3 regions of the Scandinavium lactucae genome follow, and region 2 is predicted to be linked to each of the others. Evidence: predicted binding sites of a transcription regulator. Region 2 holds the regulator's gene; each other region holds the start of a gene.
The links. The regulator CRP, encoded in region 2, controls carbon source genes, mostly activating them, when cyclic AMP is high. The targets are predictions, from matches to a motif close to ATGTGANNNNNNTCACAT.
Positions count from the first base shown of each region.

Region 1: yrbN (protein YrbN) is a predicted target of CRP. The motif match lies at 1,492-1,509, and genes of this name have one in related genera.
Region 3: udp (uridine phosphorylase) is a predicted target of CRP. The motif match lies at 985-1,002, and genes of this name have one in related genera.

Region 1 is NZ_JAWXRD010000029.1:220,826-225,775, reverse strand. Features, by position in the region: gene pnp (polyribonucleotide nucleotidyltransferase) at 1-417, shown strand, start outside; gene nlpI (lipoprotein NlpI) at 525-1,409, shown strand; gene yrbN (protein YrbN) at 1,516-1,593, shown strand; gene SIK69_RS11590 (DEAD/DEAH family ATP-dependent RNA helicase) at 1,586-3,541, shown strand; gene mtr (tryptophan permease) at 3,696-4,940, shown strand.
Region 2 is NZ_JAWXRD010000003.1:189,984-194,933, forward strand. Features, by position in the region: gene SIK69_RS05160 (YccS/YhfK family putative transporter) at 1-1,284, opposite strand, end outside; gene crp (cAMP-activated global transcriptional regulator CRP) at 1,340-1,972, opposite strand; gene SIK69_RS05170 (OsmC family protein) at 2,279-2,683, shown strand; gene SIK69_RS05175 (phosphoribulokinase) at 2,737-3,606, opposite strand; gene SIK69_RS05180 (YheU family protein) at 3,643-3,861, opposite strand; gene SIK69_RS05185 (hydrolase) at 3,858-4,880, opposite strand; gene SIK69_RS05190 (ABC transporter ATP-binding protein) at 4,883-4,950, opposite strand, start outside.
Region 3 is NZ_JAWXRD010000033.1:67,291-72,240, forward strand. Features, by position in the region: gene SIK69_RS14695 (hypothetical protein) at 1-14, shown strand, start outside; gene SIK69_RS14700 (dienelactone hydrolase family protein) at 60-869, opposite strand; gene udp (uridine phosphorylase) at 1,127-1,888, shown strand; gene rmuC (DNA recombination protein RmuC) at 2,045-3,496, shown strand; gene ubiE (bifunctional demethylmenaquinone methyltransferase/2-methoxy-6-polyprenyl-1,4-benzoquinol methylase UbiE) at 3,563-4,318, shown strand; gene ubiJ (ubiquinone biosynthesis protein UbiJ) at 4,331-4,936, shown strand; gene ubiB (ubiquinone biosynthesis regulatory protein kinase UbiB) at 4,933-4,950, shown strand, end outside.

The DNA.
Region 1 (4,950 bases), on a different contig from region 2:
TCTGTTATCCGTGCGCTGACCGAAGAAACCGGCACCACCATCGAAATCGAAGATGACGGTACCGTGAAAATCGCAGCGACCGACGGTGACAAAGCGCAGTACGCTATTCGCCGTATCGAAGAGATCACCGCTGAAATCGAAGTGGGCCGCATCTACAACGGTAAAGTCACTCGTATCGTAGACTTCGGTGCATTCGTTGCTATCGGTGGCGGTAAAGAAGGTCTGGTCCACATTTCTCAGATTGCCGACAAGCGTGTTGAGAAAGTGACTGACTATCTGCAGATGGGTCAGGAAGTACCGGTTAAAGTTCTGGAAGTTGATCGCCAGGGCCGCGTACGTCTGAGCATTAAAGAAGCGACTGAGCAGACTCAGCCAGCCGCCGCGCCAGAAGCGCCGGCAGCGGAACAGGGCGAGTAAGGTTGCCATTAGCCCTCCGCTTTTACGGAGGGCGCATTCCGGGCAGGACGCTTGTTAGCAGCCGGGGAACAGGACGTTCATCCAATTGTTGTCTTCGGGAGTGGGAAATGAAGCCTTTTTTGCGCTGGTGTTTCGTTGCGACAGCACTCACGCTGGCAGGATGCAGTAATTCTGCCTGGCGCAAGAGTGAAGTCCTGGCGGTGCCATTGCAACCGACTTTACAGCAAGAAGTGATTCTGGCACGTATGGAACAAATTCTTGCCAGTCGGGCTTTAACCGATGATGAACGCGCACAGCTTTTATATGAGCGCGGAGTGTTGTATGATAGTCTCGGTTTGAGAGCATTAGCGCGTAACGATTTCTCGCAAGCGTTGGCAATCAGACCCGATATGCCTGAAGTATTCAATTACTTAGGCATTTATTTAACGCAGGCAGGCAATTTTGATGCTGCCTATGAAGCGTTTGATTCTGTACTTGAGCTTGATCCAACTTACAATTACGCATATCTGAACCGCGGCATCGCGCTTTATTACGGTGGTCGCGCAAAGTTAGCGCAAGATGATCTGCTGGCGTTTTATCAAGACGATCCCAATGATCCTTTCCGTAGTCTGTGGCTTTATATCGTTGAGCGGAAGCTCGATGAGAAGCAGGCTGTCGTAGCACTCAAGCAGCGCTATGAAAAATCGGACAAAGAGCAATGGGGATGGAACATTGTCGAGTTCTACCTCGGTGACATTAGCGAAGCAACGCTGATGGAAAGACTGAAGGCAGACGCAACGGATAACACCTCGCTCGCTGAGCATCTCAGTGAAACAAACTTCTATTTAGGTAAGTACTACCTAAGTCTGGGGGACAAGGACAGCGCTACGGCACTGTTCAAACTGGCGGTTGCTAACAACGTTCATAACTTTGTTGAGCACCGATACGCATTGTTGGAATTAGCGCTCTTGGGCCAGGAGCAAGACGACCTGGCAGAATCGGACCAGCAATAGCTGACGAACAACTCAGCCCATAATCTTTTTTGATTGCCATCATCTTTACGGGTGAGGGCTTTATTGTTCGTTAATTCACCAAATTTGAGCCGGTTCACACTTTTCAATGAAAATTGCAGGTCAATTTCACGATGAGTTATGTAGACTGGCCGCCATCTACGAGGCACGTGTACTACATGACTGATACCATCGAGACTACTACTATCGAAACTACTTTTTCTGATCTGGGGCTGAACGTCTCCATCCTTAAAGCCCTGAACGATCTGGGTTACGAAAAACCTTCTCCAATCCAGGCAGAGTGTATCCCACATCTGCTCGGTGGCCGTGACGTACTGGGTATGGCCCAGACCGGTAGCGGCAAAACTGCAGCGTTCTCTTTACCGCTGCTGCATAACCTTGATCCAGAGCTGAAAGCACCACAGATTCTGGTGCTGGCACCGACCCGCGAACTGGCGGTTCAGGTTGCTGAAGCCATGACGGATTTCTCTAAACACATGCACGGCGTAAACGTGGTTGCCCTTTACGGTGGCCAGCGTTATGACGTACAGCTGCGCGCCCTGCGTCAGGGTCCACAAATTGTCGTGGGTACCCCGGGCCGTCTGCTCGATCACTTAAAACGTGGCACGCTGAACCTGTCCAGCCTGAAAGGTCTGGTCCTGGATGAAGCGGATGAAATGCTGCGTATGGGCTTCATCGAAGACGTTGAAACCATTATGGCGCAGATCCCAGAAGGTCATCAGACCGCGCTGTTCTCTGCGACCATGCCAGAAGCGATTCGTCGTATTACCCGTCGCTTCATGAAAGAACCACAGGAAGTCCGCATTCAGTCAAGCGTGACGACCCGTCCTGACATCAGCCAGAGCTACTGGACTGTATGGGGCATGCGTAAAAACGAAGCACTGGTTCGTTTCCTGGAAGCGGAAGATTTTGATGCGGCGATTATCTTCGTACGTACCAAAAACGCGACTCTGGAAGTGGCTGAAGCGCTGGAACAAAGCGGCTATAACAGCGCAGCGCTGAACGGCGACATGAACCAGTCCCTGCGTGAGCAGACTCTGGATCGTCTGAAAGATGGTCGTCTGGACATCCTGATTGCTACCGACGTTGCGGCCCGTGGCCTGGACGTTGAGCGTATTAGTCTGGTTGTTAACTACGACATCCCGATGGATTCAGAATCCTACGTTCACCGTATTGGCCGTACCGGTCGTGCGGGTCGTGCGGGTCGTGCGCTGCTGTTCGTTGAGAACCGCGAGCGTCGTCTGCTGCGCAACATCGAACGCACTATGAAGCTGACCATTCCAGAAGTTGAACTGCCAACCCGTGAACTGCTGAGTGAGCGTCGTCTGGCTAAGTTCTCCGCTAAAATCCAGCAGCAGCTGGAAAGCAGCGACCTGGACATCTACCGCGGCCTGCTGGCAAAAATTCAGCCTTCTGCTGAAGAAGAGCTGGATATGGAAACCCTGGCTGCAGCACTGTTGAAAATGGCTCAGGGCGAACGTCCACTGATTCTGCCACCAGATGCACCGATGCGTCCTAAGCGTGAGTTCCGCGATCGTGACGAGCGTTTCGACCGCAATGACCGTGCACCTCGCGGTGACCGTAACGACCGTGGCCCACGTGGCGACCGTCCAGAGCGCAGCGGCGAAGACCGTCCACGTCGCGAACGCCGTGACGTTGGTGATATGCAGCTGTACCGCATTGAAGTGGGCCGTGATGATGGCGTTGAAGTTCGTCACATCGTTGGCGCTATCGCTAACGAAGGCGACATCAGCAGCCGTTACATCGGTAACATCAAGCTGTTCGGTACCCACTCGACTATCGAGCTGCCGAAAGGTATGCCGGGCGAAGTGCTTCAGCACTTCACTCGTACCCGCATCCTGAACAAACCGATGAACATGCAGCTGGTCGGTGATGCCGTGCCGCACACCGGTGGTGGCGAGCGTCGTGGCGGCCCTGCTGGTGGTCGTGGTGGTTTCGGCGAGCGTCGTGAAGGCGGTCGTAGCGAAGGTCGTCGTTTCAGCGGCGAACGTCGTGAAGGTGGTGCAGGCCGTTTCAGCGGTGAGCGTCGCGAAGGTGGCCGTGCGCCGCGTCGTGATGATGCGCCAGTACGTCGTCGTCCTACCGAAGCGTAATTGCCGAGTTTAAAACTACGGTTATGTACGTAAAGTAAACGATACAGCCCCGGTATTTATTATCGGGGCTTTTTTTATTTCAATTGTACTCGTGTACTGGTACAGTGCTGCGCATTAACACGGATATGAATTCTTTTTCTGGAGAGCAGGCGCTATGGCGACATTGACCACCACAGCAACCCGGCCGTCATTGATTGGCGGAGTGGTGATTATCGGCGGAACGATTATCGGGGCGGGAATGTTCTCGCTGCCAGTGGTAATGTCCGGGGCGTGGTTCTTCTGGTCGCTGGCGGCGCTGGTGTTTACCTGGTTCTGTATGCTGCATTCCGGGCTGATGATCCTTGAGGCGAACCTCAACTACCGGATTGGTTCCAGTTTTGACACTATCACCAAAGATTTACTGGGCAAGCGCTGGAATATCATTAACGGACTGTCGATTGCCTTCGTACTCTACATTCTGACCTACGCCTATATCTCGGCGAGCGGGTCAATTCTGCATCACACCTTCAGCGAAATGTCCCTGAACGTGCCCCCGCGTCTGGCGGGACTGGGCTTCGCGTTGCTGGTAGCGTTTGTGGTATGGCTCAGCACCAAAGCGGTCAGCCGCATGACGGCTATCGTGCTGGGGGCGAAGGTCATCACCTTCTTCCTGACGTTTGGCAGCCTGCTCGGGCATGTGGGATCCCCAACGTTGTTTAACGTGGCTGAACAACACGCGACGTACCTGCCGTATTTACTGATGACGCTGCCATTCTGTCTGGCGTCGTTTGGCTATCACGGCAACGTGCCGAGCCTGATGAAATACTACGGTAAAGATCCGCGCACCATCGTGAAGTGCCTGGTCTACGGCACGTTGCTGGCGCTGGGTCTGTACGTTATCTGGTTGTTGGGCACGATGGGCAATATTCCACGTCCCGAATTTGTCGGGATCGCGCAGAAGGGCGGGAACATTGATGTGCTGGTGCAGGCGTTAAGCGGGGTGTTGAACAGCCGTAGTCTCGATCTTCTGCTGGTAGTGTTCTCAAACTTTGCGGTGGCGAGCTCTTTCCTTGGCGTAACGTTGGGCCTGTTCGATTACCTGGCCGATCTGTTTAAGTTCGATGATGCGCCGCTCGGGCGTTTTAAAACTGCGCTGCTGACGTTTGTGCCGCCGGTGGTGGGGGGCTTACTGTGGCCAAACGGTTTCCTGTATGCAATTGGTTATGCTGGCCTGGCAGCCACGATCTGGGCGGCGATTGTTCCGGCGCTGCTGGCACGTAAGTCTCGCAAACGCTTTGGCAGCCCGCAGTTCCGCGTCTGGGGTGGCAAACCGATGATTGCCCTGATCCTGATATTCGGGGTGGGTAACGCGGTGGTGCATTTCCTGTCGAGCTTTAATGTATTGCCGGTGTATCAGTAATCGTTTATGC
Region 2 (4,950 bases):
GGTGCCAGCGGCAATCACTAGCCCGGCCAGCGTGCCCGCGGCCCGGTGAAAAATTCGCACTCGCGTTGCGCCGTAGCCGTTCTGCGTTACCAGCAGGACGGTCATCAGGATCCAGTACGGTTTCGGAAGATTCAGCGCCGCTCCCATCAGGCTGGCGATGCTCAGCATCACGCTGATTCGCGCCGCGTTTCGCAGCGCCGGAGATTTAAACGACAGGTAGCTTTTCAGCGCGGCGAAAACCGGCAGACGGCGTTCGTTATCAGCCATCAGATTGCGCGGGTACAGCGGGCGTTGCATCCGCAATACGCGGGCGATGCGGCTGAAATGCCAGGCGCAAAACTGGCCGACGGGATTATCCGGGTGCTGATGGGCAATTTTTTCCAGAGCACCAATTTGTTTATCCATGTTAAAGCGCTGCGGAAAACGGTGATAGAGGATGTCATCGGCCATCACCCGCAGCCGGGCGGCGATGGTTTGCGCATTCCAGCGGATCACCGCTTCAGCATGGCTGCGTTCCACCAGTTTCTGCACTTCTGCGGGCTGGTGCAGGCTGACCGAAATATGTTCTTGCAGATCGAGGCCAATCTGGAAGGCGCGCAGCAGGCGCTTATATTCGTGATTCTGGTTGGCGGCCAGCATGTGCATTTGCTGGTAACACTGGGTAATCAGGTCGACGGCTTTTTGCTGTCGAGTGAGCAGTGGCGGCAGCGCTTTTTCCGGATCGGTATGCTGGGTCAGCAGGCTATATTTGGCTTCACAATAATCCGCCAGCTGGCGATAGAGCAGGCTCAGGGATTCGCGCAGCGGCTGTTCGCGCCACATCCAGAACCAGAACCAGTTAAACAGGCCGTACCACAGGGTGCCGAGAGCGTAAATCAGCAGCGGCTGCCACACTGGCATATTGCCTGCCAGGCTGAGGGTGAAGATCGAGGCAATCAGCGAAGCGGGCAGCAGGCGCGCGTGCAGAGAACTGATTTCGGCGGTAACGCCGAGCAGCATCGCCAACCCGCTCAGAATAATGGGCAGCGGTACGTCACGCGCCAGTAACAACTGCACCGCGAGGCTACAGCCCGCAAACAGCGAACCGCCAATAATCAACCGTTTGAAGAAGCGTTTGTGGGGCGTGTCCAGCCCGGCAATGTTGCAGCAGGCGGGAACCAATGAAAACAGCAGACCGTACTTGAGATACCCCAAAGCCAGACCGATAGCCACGGGTAAACAGAGCACCAGCGTTTGTCGCAGTGCGTAGTTAATTTCCGGGTGATAAATCAGCCTGCGCCACATGAGGGGAGAGACAAAAACGGCGTACTGCCCCAGGGCAATACGCCGTTAATCTGGCTTAGCGGGTACCGTAGACCACGATAGTTTTACCGTGGGCGGAGATCAGATTCTGATCTTCCAACATTTTCAGAATACGGCCCACGGTTTCACGTGAACAGCCAACGATCTGACCGATTTCCTGACGGGTGATTTTAATTTGCATACCGTCCGGGTGGGTCATAGCATCAGGCTGTTTCGCCAGGTTCAGCAGCGTCTGCGCGATACGACCGGTTACGTCGAGGAACGCCAGGTTGCCCACTTTTTCAGAGGTGACCTGCAGGCGACGCGCCATCTGGGAGGAGAGGCGCATCAGAATATCCGGGTTGACCTGGATAAGCTGACGGAATTTTTTGTAGGAGATTTCGGCCACTTCACAAGCGGTTTTCGCCCGAACCCAGGCACTACGCTCCTGACCTTCTTCGAACAGGCCAAGCTCACCGATAAAGTCGCCCTGGTTAAGGTAAGAGAGGATCATCTCTTTACCTTCTTCATCCTTGATGAGTACTGCAACAGAGCCTTTCACGATGTAGTACAGCGTTTCTGCTTTTTCACCCTGGTGAATCAGCGTGCTCTTCGATGGGTACTTATGAATGTGGCAATGAGACAAGAACCATTCAAGGGTAGGGTCTGTTTGCGGTTTGCCAAGCACCATGCGCGGTTATCCTCTGTTATAAGCTGTCTCCAGTGGCAGACAAAACACTGCCGCTGGCTTTGCAATCGTATCCTTCCCTGTGCCTGGGAAGTCGGCTGTCGGATTTTACTGCAGCCTGTAGTGTGATGTCCTCTGCATACATGCAGTACTTCAATGTATTACTGTAGCATCCCGACTGTTTTAGCATAGCTTTTGCCGCGTGTCTCCTGGTGTCTCGCTTCAGCATGACGCACGTCGCCTTCCGTTGCGAGAATTGTTATGTGCGCGTAATCTGTCAGGAAAATTGCAACTCTGGAGTTAACAATTATGCAAGCGCGTGTGAAATGGGTTGAGGGTTTAACCTTCCTGGGGGAGTCTGCTTCTGGCCACCAAATCATGATGGACGGTAACTCTGGTGACAAAGCGCCAAGCCCGATGGAAATGGTGCTGATGGCAGCGGGCGGATGCAGCGCGATTGACGTGGTATCGATTCTGCAAAAGGGGCGTCATGACGTGACCGATTGTGAGGTGAAGTTGACCTCTGAGCGTCGTGAAGAAGCTCCGCGTCTGTTTACCCACATTAATTTGCACTTCATCGTCACCGGCAAAGAGCTAAAAGAAGCCGCGGTGTCGCGTGCGGTGGATTTGTCCGCTGAGAAATACTGCTCGGTGGCGCTGATGCTGGAGAAAGCGGCGAAAATTACCCATTCGTTTGAAGTGGTCGAAGGATAAGCGCCCAGCCCGGTGGCGCTGTGCTGACCGGGCCTACTGTTTATCGGGTGACATCAACCTATCTTTTTGCCTTCCATCAGCCGTTCTACCAGCGGCGACATAATCAGCTCCATAGCCAGTCCCATCTTCCCGCCCGGCACCACTAATGTATTCATATGAGAAATGAATGAACCCTGCAGCATCGCCAGCAGCCAGGGGAAATCAATATCGCCCAGATTCTGGAAATGGATGACCACAAAGCTTTCATCGAGCGAGGGGATCCCTTTCGCCGCGAACGGGTTGGAGGTGTCCACGGTGGGTACGCGCTGGAAGTTAATGTGGGTGCGTGAGAATTGCGGGGTGATGAAGTTGATATAATCTTCCATCGAACGGACTACCGAATCCATGACGGCTTCACGAGAATGTCCCCGTTCGCTGGTGTCACGCGTCAGCTTTTGGATCCATTCGAGGTTCACAATCGGTACCACGCCGACCAGCAAATCGACATGTTTCGCCACGTCGTGCTGTGGGGTTACAACCCCGCCGTGCAGGCCTTCATAAAACAGCACGTCTGAGGGTTCAGGTAACGGTTGCCACGGCGTAAACGTCCCCGGCACCTGATTCCACGGCACTGCCTCATCGTAGGTATGCAGATATTTACGCGACTGCCCGCTGCCATTCAGGCCATAGGTCAAAAACGTCTGTTCCAGTAGGCCGAAGTCGTTGGCGTCCGGGCCAAAATAACTGATGTGTCGGCCCATATCGCGCGCTTTGCGGATCGCCATGTCCATTTCTGGGCGGGTGTAACGGTGGAAACTGTCGCCTTCCACTTCCGCAGCGGTCAGATTGAGTTGAGCAAAGATTTTACGGAAAGCGAGGCTGGTGGTGGTGGTTCCCGCGCCGCTGGAGCCGGTCACGGCGATCACCGGATGTTTGGCAGACATAACTACTCCCTGAAGCAGTAATATTTTTGAGTATAGTCAGCCGTGAAATTGGGTACGGGGCATGAGGTTCACCGTCTCGTGCAGTTCGGACCACACCAGGACGACGTCCCCGCTTTTCAATTGTTGTTTTACGTCGGCGACCTTGTCTTCTAGCGAACGTTCATGTTCACCATAATCGGTACCTTCGCGCAACACAAAGCTTTCAATCAGATTTTCGAGCGTTTCGGGTGCCAGGGTTTCCCAGGGAATTATCATCGTATTGCTCCTAACCATTGTGTCAGCCAGGCCGGGATACGTTTTTCGAGCCACATTTCCGGATGGCGCAGCGTACCGCCGACAAATCCGACGTGACCGCCGTGCTCGGTCAGCTGATACTGAATGTTTGCCGGAAGCTCTTCCTGAGCGGGAATCGAGTGATGATCCATAAACGGATCATCTTTGGCATGAATGATCAGCGTTGGTTTGGTTATCTGGCTCAGCACTGACATCGCACTGCACTGGCGGTAGTAATCTATCGCATCGGCAAATCCGTGGATTTTCGAGGTGATCAAATCGTCGAACTCACGGATGCGGCGCACGCTTTTCAGGCGCTTCAAATCAACGGGTAAGGTCCCGGGATAGGCTTTCAGCTTGCGCGAGGCGTTGGCTTTCAGCAGGTTTAGCAGATAGCGCTGATAAACGCGCGAGAAGCCTTTATCCATATGGTAGCTACAGGCTTCGAGCATGAACGGCGCAGAGACGATAACCGCCGCGTCGAGCGGGGTATTGTCGCCCTCTTTGGCCAGCAGGCAGCCGAGCATGTTGCCCCCGAGCGAATAGCCTACCGCGGCCGTTGGTACGTTGCCAAATTCCCGGCGCAGCCAGGAAAGGAACCAGGTGCCATCTTCGGTTTCACCCGAATGGTAGATTCGTTGATTACGATTCGGTTCCCCACTGCAACCGCGGAAATGCATCACCACTCCGAGCCAGCCGCGCTGCTGCGCCGCGTGGATCAGTCCATGAGCGTACGGGCTGTACAGGCTGCCTTCCAGACCGTGGAACACCACCAGCCGAGGTTTATGCCGCGCCTGGTTGGGATCTTCACTCCACGCCAGATCGACAAAATCCCCGTCCGGAAGCTCAAGACGCTGCCAGTGTGGCGTGAACAGCACTTTGCGACGGATGAGACGCGGCAGCATGGTCTGCAGATGGCAGTTGCGCACGCCCTTCATTGGCACAAAGGTGTCGTTCTCTCCTGGTGGTACTTCAAAGTCTACTGGGGTTACCTGAGCCATACTCACTCTTCCTGAAGCATCTGTTCCAGCTGCTCGTGCGCGTCCAGCCACGCCATTTCACACTCTTCAA
Region 3 (4,950 bases), on a different contig from region 2:
TCGAAAAAGCCTAAATAGTGAGTTTTTGCCCGGCAGTTGCCGGGCAATCAAGGCTCTGTTTAGCCTTTCTTCCCGCCGTACTGCGCAAACCACGCCAGCATTCTTTGCCAGCCGTCTTTGGCCGACTCTTCGTGGTAGCTCGGACGATAGTCGGCGTTAAACGCGTGTCCGGCTTCCGGGTAAACAACAATATCTGCTTTGGCGTTTGCCGCCCGCAGCGCCTGACGCATGGTCTCCACGCTCTCCAGCGTAATGCCCGTATCCTGGCCGCCGTACAGGCCGAGCACTGGCGCGGTCAAATCGATCGCGATATCAACCGGATGCTTCGGTGAATTCAGCGATTTTTCACCCACCAGTTTGCCGTACCACGCCACCGCCGCTTTCAGCTGTGGATTATGCGCCGCGTACAGCCACGCTATGCGGCCGCCCCAGCAAAAACCGGTGATCAGCAGGCGATTGGCGTCGCCGCCGTTGCGCGAGGCCCAACTGGCAACGTGGTCGAGATCTGCCAGCACCTGAGCATCAGGCACTTTCGACACCAGGCCGCTGAACAGCGTCGGGATGTCAGCATAGTCATTCGGATCGCCCTGACGGAAATAGAGCTCCGGCGCAATTGCCAGATAGCCTTCACCCGCCAGACGACGGCAGACGTCGCAGATGTGCTCGTGCACGCCGAAAATTTCCTGCACCACAATCACCACCGGCAACGGGCCGTCGGTATTTTTTGGCCGGGCATGAAACGCAGGCATGTTTTCACCCTGCGACGGGATTGACGTTTCCCCAGAAACGATCGCGTCTTCCGGGGTCACGATAAGGGTTGAGGCGTGAGGTGCTGCAGCCGGTGCAAAGCCGGGTTGTTTATCTGTCATGGTCTTCTCCGTACCCATCGATTTAGCGCAGTGATAAATATAGTCCGCAGGTTAACAATTCACAGTGCCAGAAAACGGCTATCTTATGTGCAGTGGTTATCATTACCGCTTGTTAATGTGATGTGAATCACTTTTTATAAGAAAACTAATGCAAACATTTTCACTCATAGTGATGATTGTCACGAAAATGTGTCCAAAGCTTCGGTAGAGTACGTTTTTGCTTCTGCTGACAACTCGACCCAGAGAGGAGTTTTTATATGTCTAAGTCTGATGTTTTTCATCTCGGCCTCACCAAGAACGATTTACAAGGGGCAACGCTCGCTATCGTCCCGGGCGATCCGGAGCGTGTGGAAAAGATCGCCGCGCTGATGGACAAGCCGGTTAAGCTGGCATCGCATCGTGAATTCACCTCCTGGCGTGCAGAGCTGGACGGTAAAGCGGTTATCGTGTGTTCCACCGGTATCGGCGGTCCGTCCACCTCGATTGCAGTAGAAGAGCTGGCCCAGCTGGGCATCCGTACTTTCCTGCGCGTGGGCACCACCGGTGCTATCCAGCCGAACATTAACGTCGGCGACGTGCTGGTCACCACCGCCTCCGTACGTCTGGACGGTGCCAGCCTGCATTTCGCCCCGATGGAATACCCGGCGGTCGCTGATTTCGCCTGTACCACCGCGTTGGTTGAAGCGGCAAAATCCGTCGGCGCGACCACTCACATCGGTGTGACCGCGTCTTCCGACACCTTCTACCCAGGCCAGGAACGTTACGACACCTTCTCCGGTCGCGTGGTGAACCGCTACAAAGGCTCGATGGAAGAGTGGCAGTCGATGGGCGTGATGAACTATGAAATGGAATCCGCCACCCTGCTGACCATGTGTTCCAGCCAGGGCCTGCGCGCGGGCATGGTTGCGGGCGTTATCGTTAACCGCACTCAGCAAGAAATTCCGAACGCGGAAACCATGAAGAAAACCGAAAGCCACGCGGTGAAAATCGTGGTCGAAGCGGCACGTCGCCTGCTGTAATTCCTCTGCTTTATGAAAAGGCCGACGTGTTCGGCCTTTTCTTTTTTGCGTGCATCCTCGCAGGAAAACCCTTTTAAACTGGACATTTATACAGCACAATTCACAATTCTACGTTGTGTCGGTATTGTGCCGATAAGTTGTTGAGCAGGGGGAGCCGTGGATATTTCAATCATCATCAGCGCAGTGGCTGCACTGATTGTCGGGGCCGCATTTGGCTGGCTGGCAAGCAAATCACATGCCGACCGGCTTCGGGCTGATTTCATCGAAGAGCGGCACGATCTCGATATTGAACTGGCGGCGGCGAAACAACAGCTGGCGCAAAATGCCCACTGGCGCGATGAATGCGAACTGCTGAATAACGAACTGCGTAACCTGCGGGAGATTAACACCTCGCTGGAAGCCGATCTGCGTGAAGTAACTACCCGCCTCGAATCGACCCAATTGCACGCCGAAGACAAAATTCGCCAGATGGTGAACAGCGAACAACGCCTGAGCGAGCAGTTTGAAAACCTCGCCAATCGTATTTTTGAGCACAGTAATCGCCGGGTTGATGAACAGAATCGCCAGAGCCTACACGGATTGCTCTCGCCGCTGCGCGAACAGCTCGACGGCTTCCGTCGCCAGGTGCAGGACAGCTTCGGCAAAGAGGCGCAGGAACGTCACACCCTGGCTCATGAAATTCGTAATCTTCAGCAGCTTAATGCGCAAATGGCCCAGGAAGCGGTCAACCTGACCAAAGCGCTGAAGGGCGATAACAAAACCCAGGGCAACTGGGGGGAAGTGGTCCTGACGCGCGTTCTGGAGGCATCTGGCCTGCGGGAAGGCCACGAATACCAGACTCAGGTCAGTATCGAAACCGATACCCGTGCCCGAATGCAGCCTGATGTGATCGTGCGTTTGCCGCAGGGCAAAGACGTGGTGATCGACGCCAAAATGACGCTTATCGCCTACGAGCGATTCTTTAATGCAGAAGAAGATTACGTGCGTGAAGCCGCGCTGCAGGAACATATCGCCTCGGTACGCAACCATATTCGTCTGCTGGGCCGTAAAGATTATCAGCAGCTACCGGGCCTGCGCTCGCTGGACTATGTGCTGATGTTTATCCCGGTGGAGCCTGCGTTCCTGTTGGCGATTGATCGACAGCCAGACCTGATTACCGAAGCGCTCCGAAACAACATCATGCTGGTCAGCCCAACCACGCTGCTGGTGGCGCTGCGCACCATTGCGAACCTTTGGCGCTATGAGCATCAGAGCCGTAATGCCCAGCAGATTGCCGATCGCGCCAGCCGCCTGTACGACAAAATGCGGCTGTTTGTCGATGATATGTCGGCGATCGGGCAGGGGTTGGATAAAGCTCAGGATAACTATCGTCAGGCCATGAAAAAACTCGCCTCCGGGCGCGGAAACCTGCTGGCGCAGGCAGAATCCTTCCGGGGGTTAGGCGTTGAAGTGAAACGTGAAATTAATCCTGACTTGGCCGAACAGGCGACGGCGCAGGAAGAGGCGTTTGACCCCGACAACAGCGCATTCAATGACGATGCGGCACGCTTGTCGGCCTCTGATGAACCGTCTGAAACTGAGGCGCATCGCGTTTCCCGGCACGGTTGAAACGTAGGGGAAATGCGCCCAATCTGTTACACTCCAGGTACATTTTCTTGATAGGCAGACATTGAGATGGTTGAGGATTCACAAGAAACGACGCACTTTGGCTTCCAGACAGTAGCCAAATCGCAGAAAGAGGACATGGTGGCGCATGTATTCCATTCTGTTGCCGCTAAGTATGATGTTATGAACGACCTGATGTCGTTCGGGATCCATCGCTTGTGGAAGCGCTTTACCATTGACTGCAGCGGCGTCCGCCGTGGGCAAAAAGTGCTGGATTTAGCAGGCGGTACTGGCGACCTGACGGCGAAATTCTCTCGTCTGGTGGGCGAAACCGGTAGCGTCGTGCTGGCTGATATCAACGAATCGATGCTCAAAATGGGCCGCGAAAAGCTGCGCAATATCGGCGTGATTGGCAATGTGGAATACGTGCAGGCCAACGCGGAAGCGCTGCCGTTCCCGGACAACACGTTTGACTGCATCACCATTTCCTTTGGCCTGCGTAACGTTACCGACAAAGAAAAAGCGCTGCGTTCTATGTATCGCGTGCTGAAACCGGGCGGACGTTTGCTGGTGCTGGAGTTCTCCAAACCCATCCTCGATCCATTAAGCAAAGCCTATGACGCCTACTCATTCCATGTGCTGCCGCGTGTGGGGGAATTAGTGGCGAAAGACGGCGAAAGCTATCGCTATCTGGCGGAATCCATCCGTATGCATCCCGATCAGGACACCCTGAAAGCGATGATGCAGGATGCCGGTTTCGACAATGTGGATTACTACAACCTGACGGCCGGTATCGTCGCGTTGCACCGCGGGTATAAGTTCTGACAGGAGTTTGCCATGCCTTTTCAACCTATGGTCACTGCGGGCATTGAAGGTGTGCTTAACACCTTTTTGTGGCGCGAACGTGCGCTCAAACCTGCCCGTCAGCGTCTGCTGGGCAAGGTGCTGCGCGTTGAGCTAAAAGAGTTCACGGCCCCGTTGGTGCTGGTTTTCAGCGAGCAGCAGATTGATGTCCTGAGCGCGTGGGAAGGCGAGGCGGATTGCACCGTCAGTACCCGCATCGGCGTGTTGCCGCAGCTTCGTAACCGCCAGCAGTTGACGTCCCTGATCCGTTCGGGTGACCTCGAAGTGCAGGGCTGCCTTCAGGTGGTGCAAAATTTTGTCGCGCTGGCGGATCTGGCGGAGTTCGATCCTGCCGAACTGCTGGCCCCCTATACCGGCGATATCGTTGCTGAAGGCGTGAGTAAAGTGCTGCGCGGCGGGGCGAACTTCCTGCAGCGCGGTGTGCAACGTCAGCAGCGCTATGTGGCAGAAGTCATTACCGAAGAGTGGCGCATGGCACCGGGTTCGCTGGAAGTGGCCTGGTTTGCCGAAGAGAGCGCTGCCGTTGTGCGCGCCGTTGAAGCCTTAACCAAACGGCTGGAAAAACTGGAGGGGAAATGACGCCAGGAGAAATT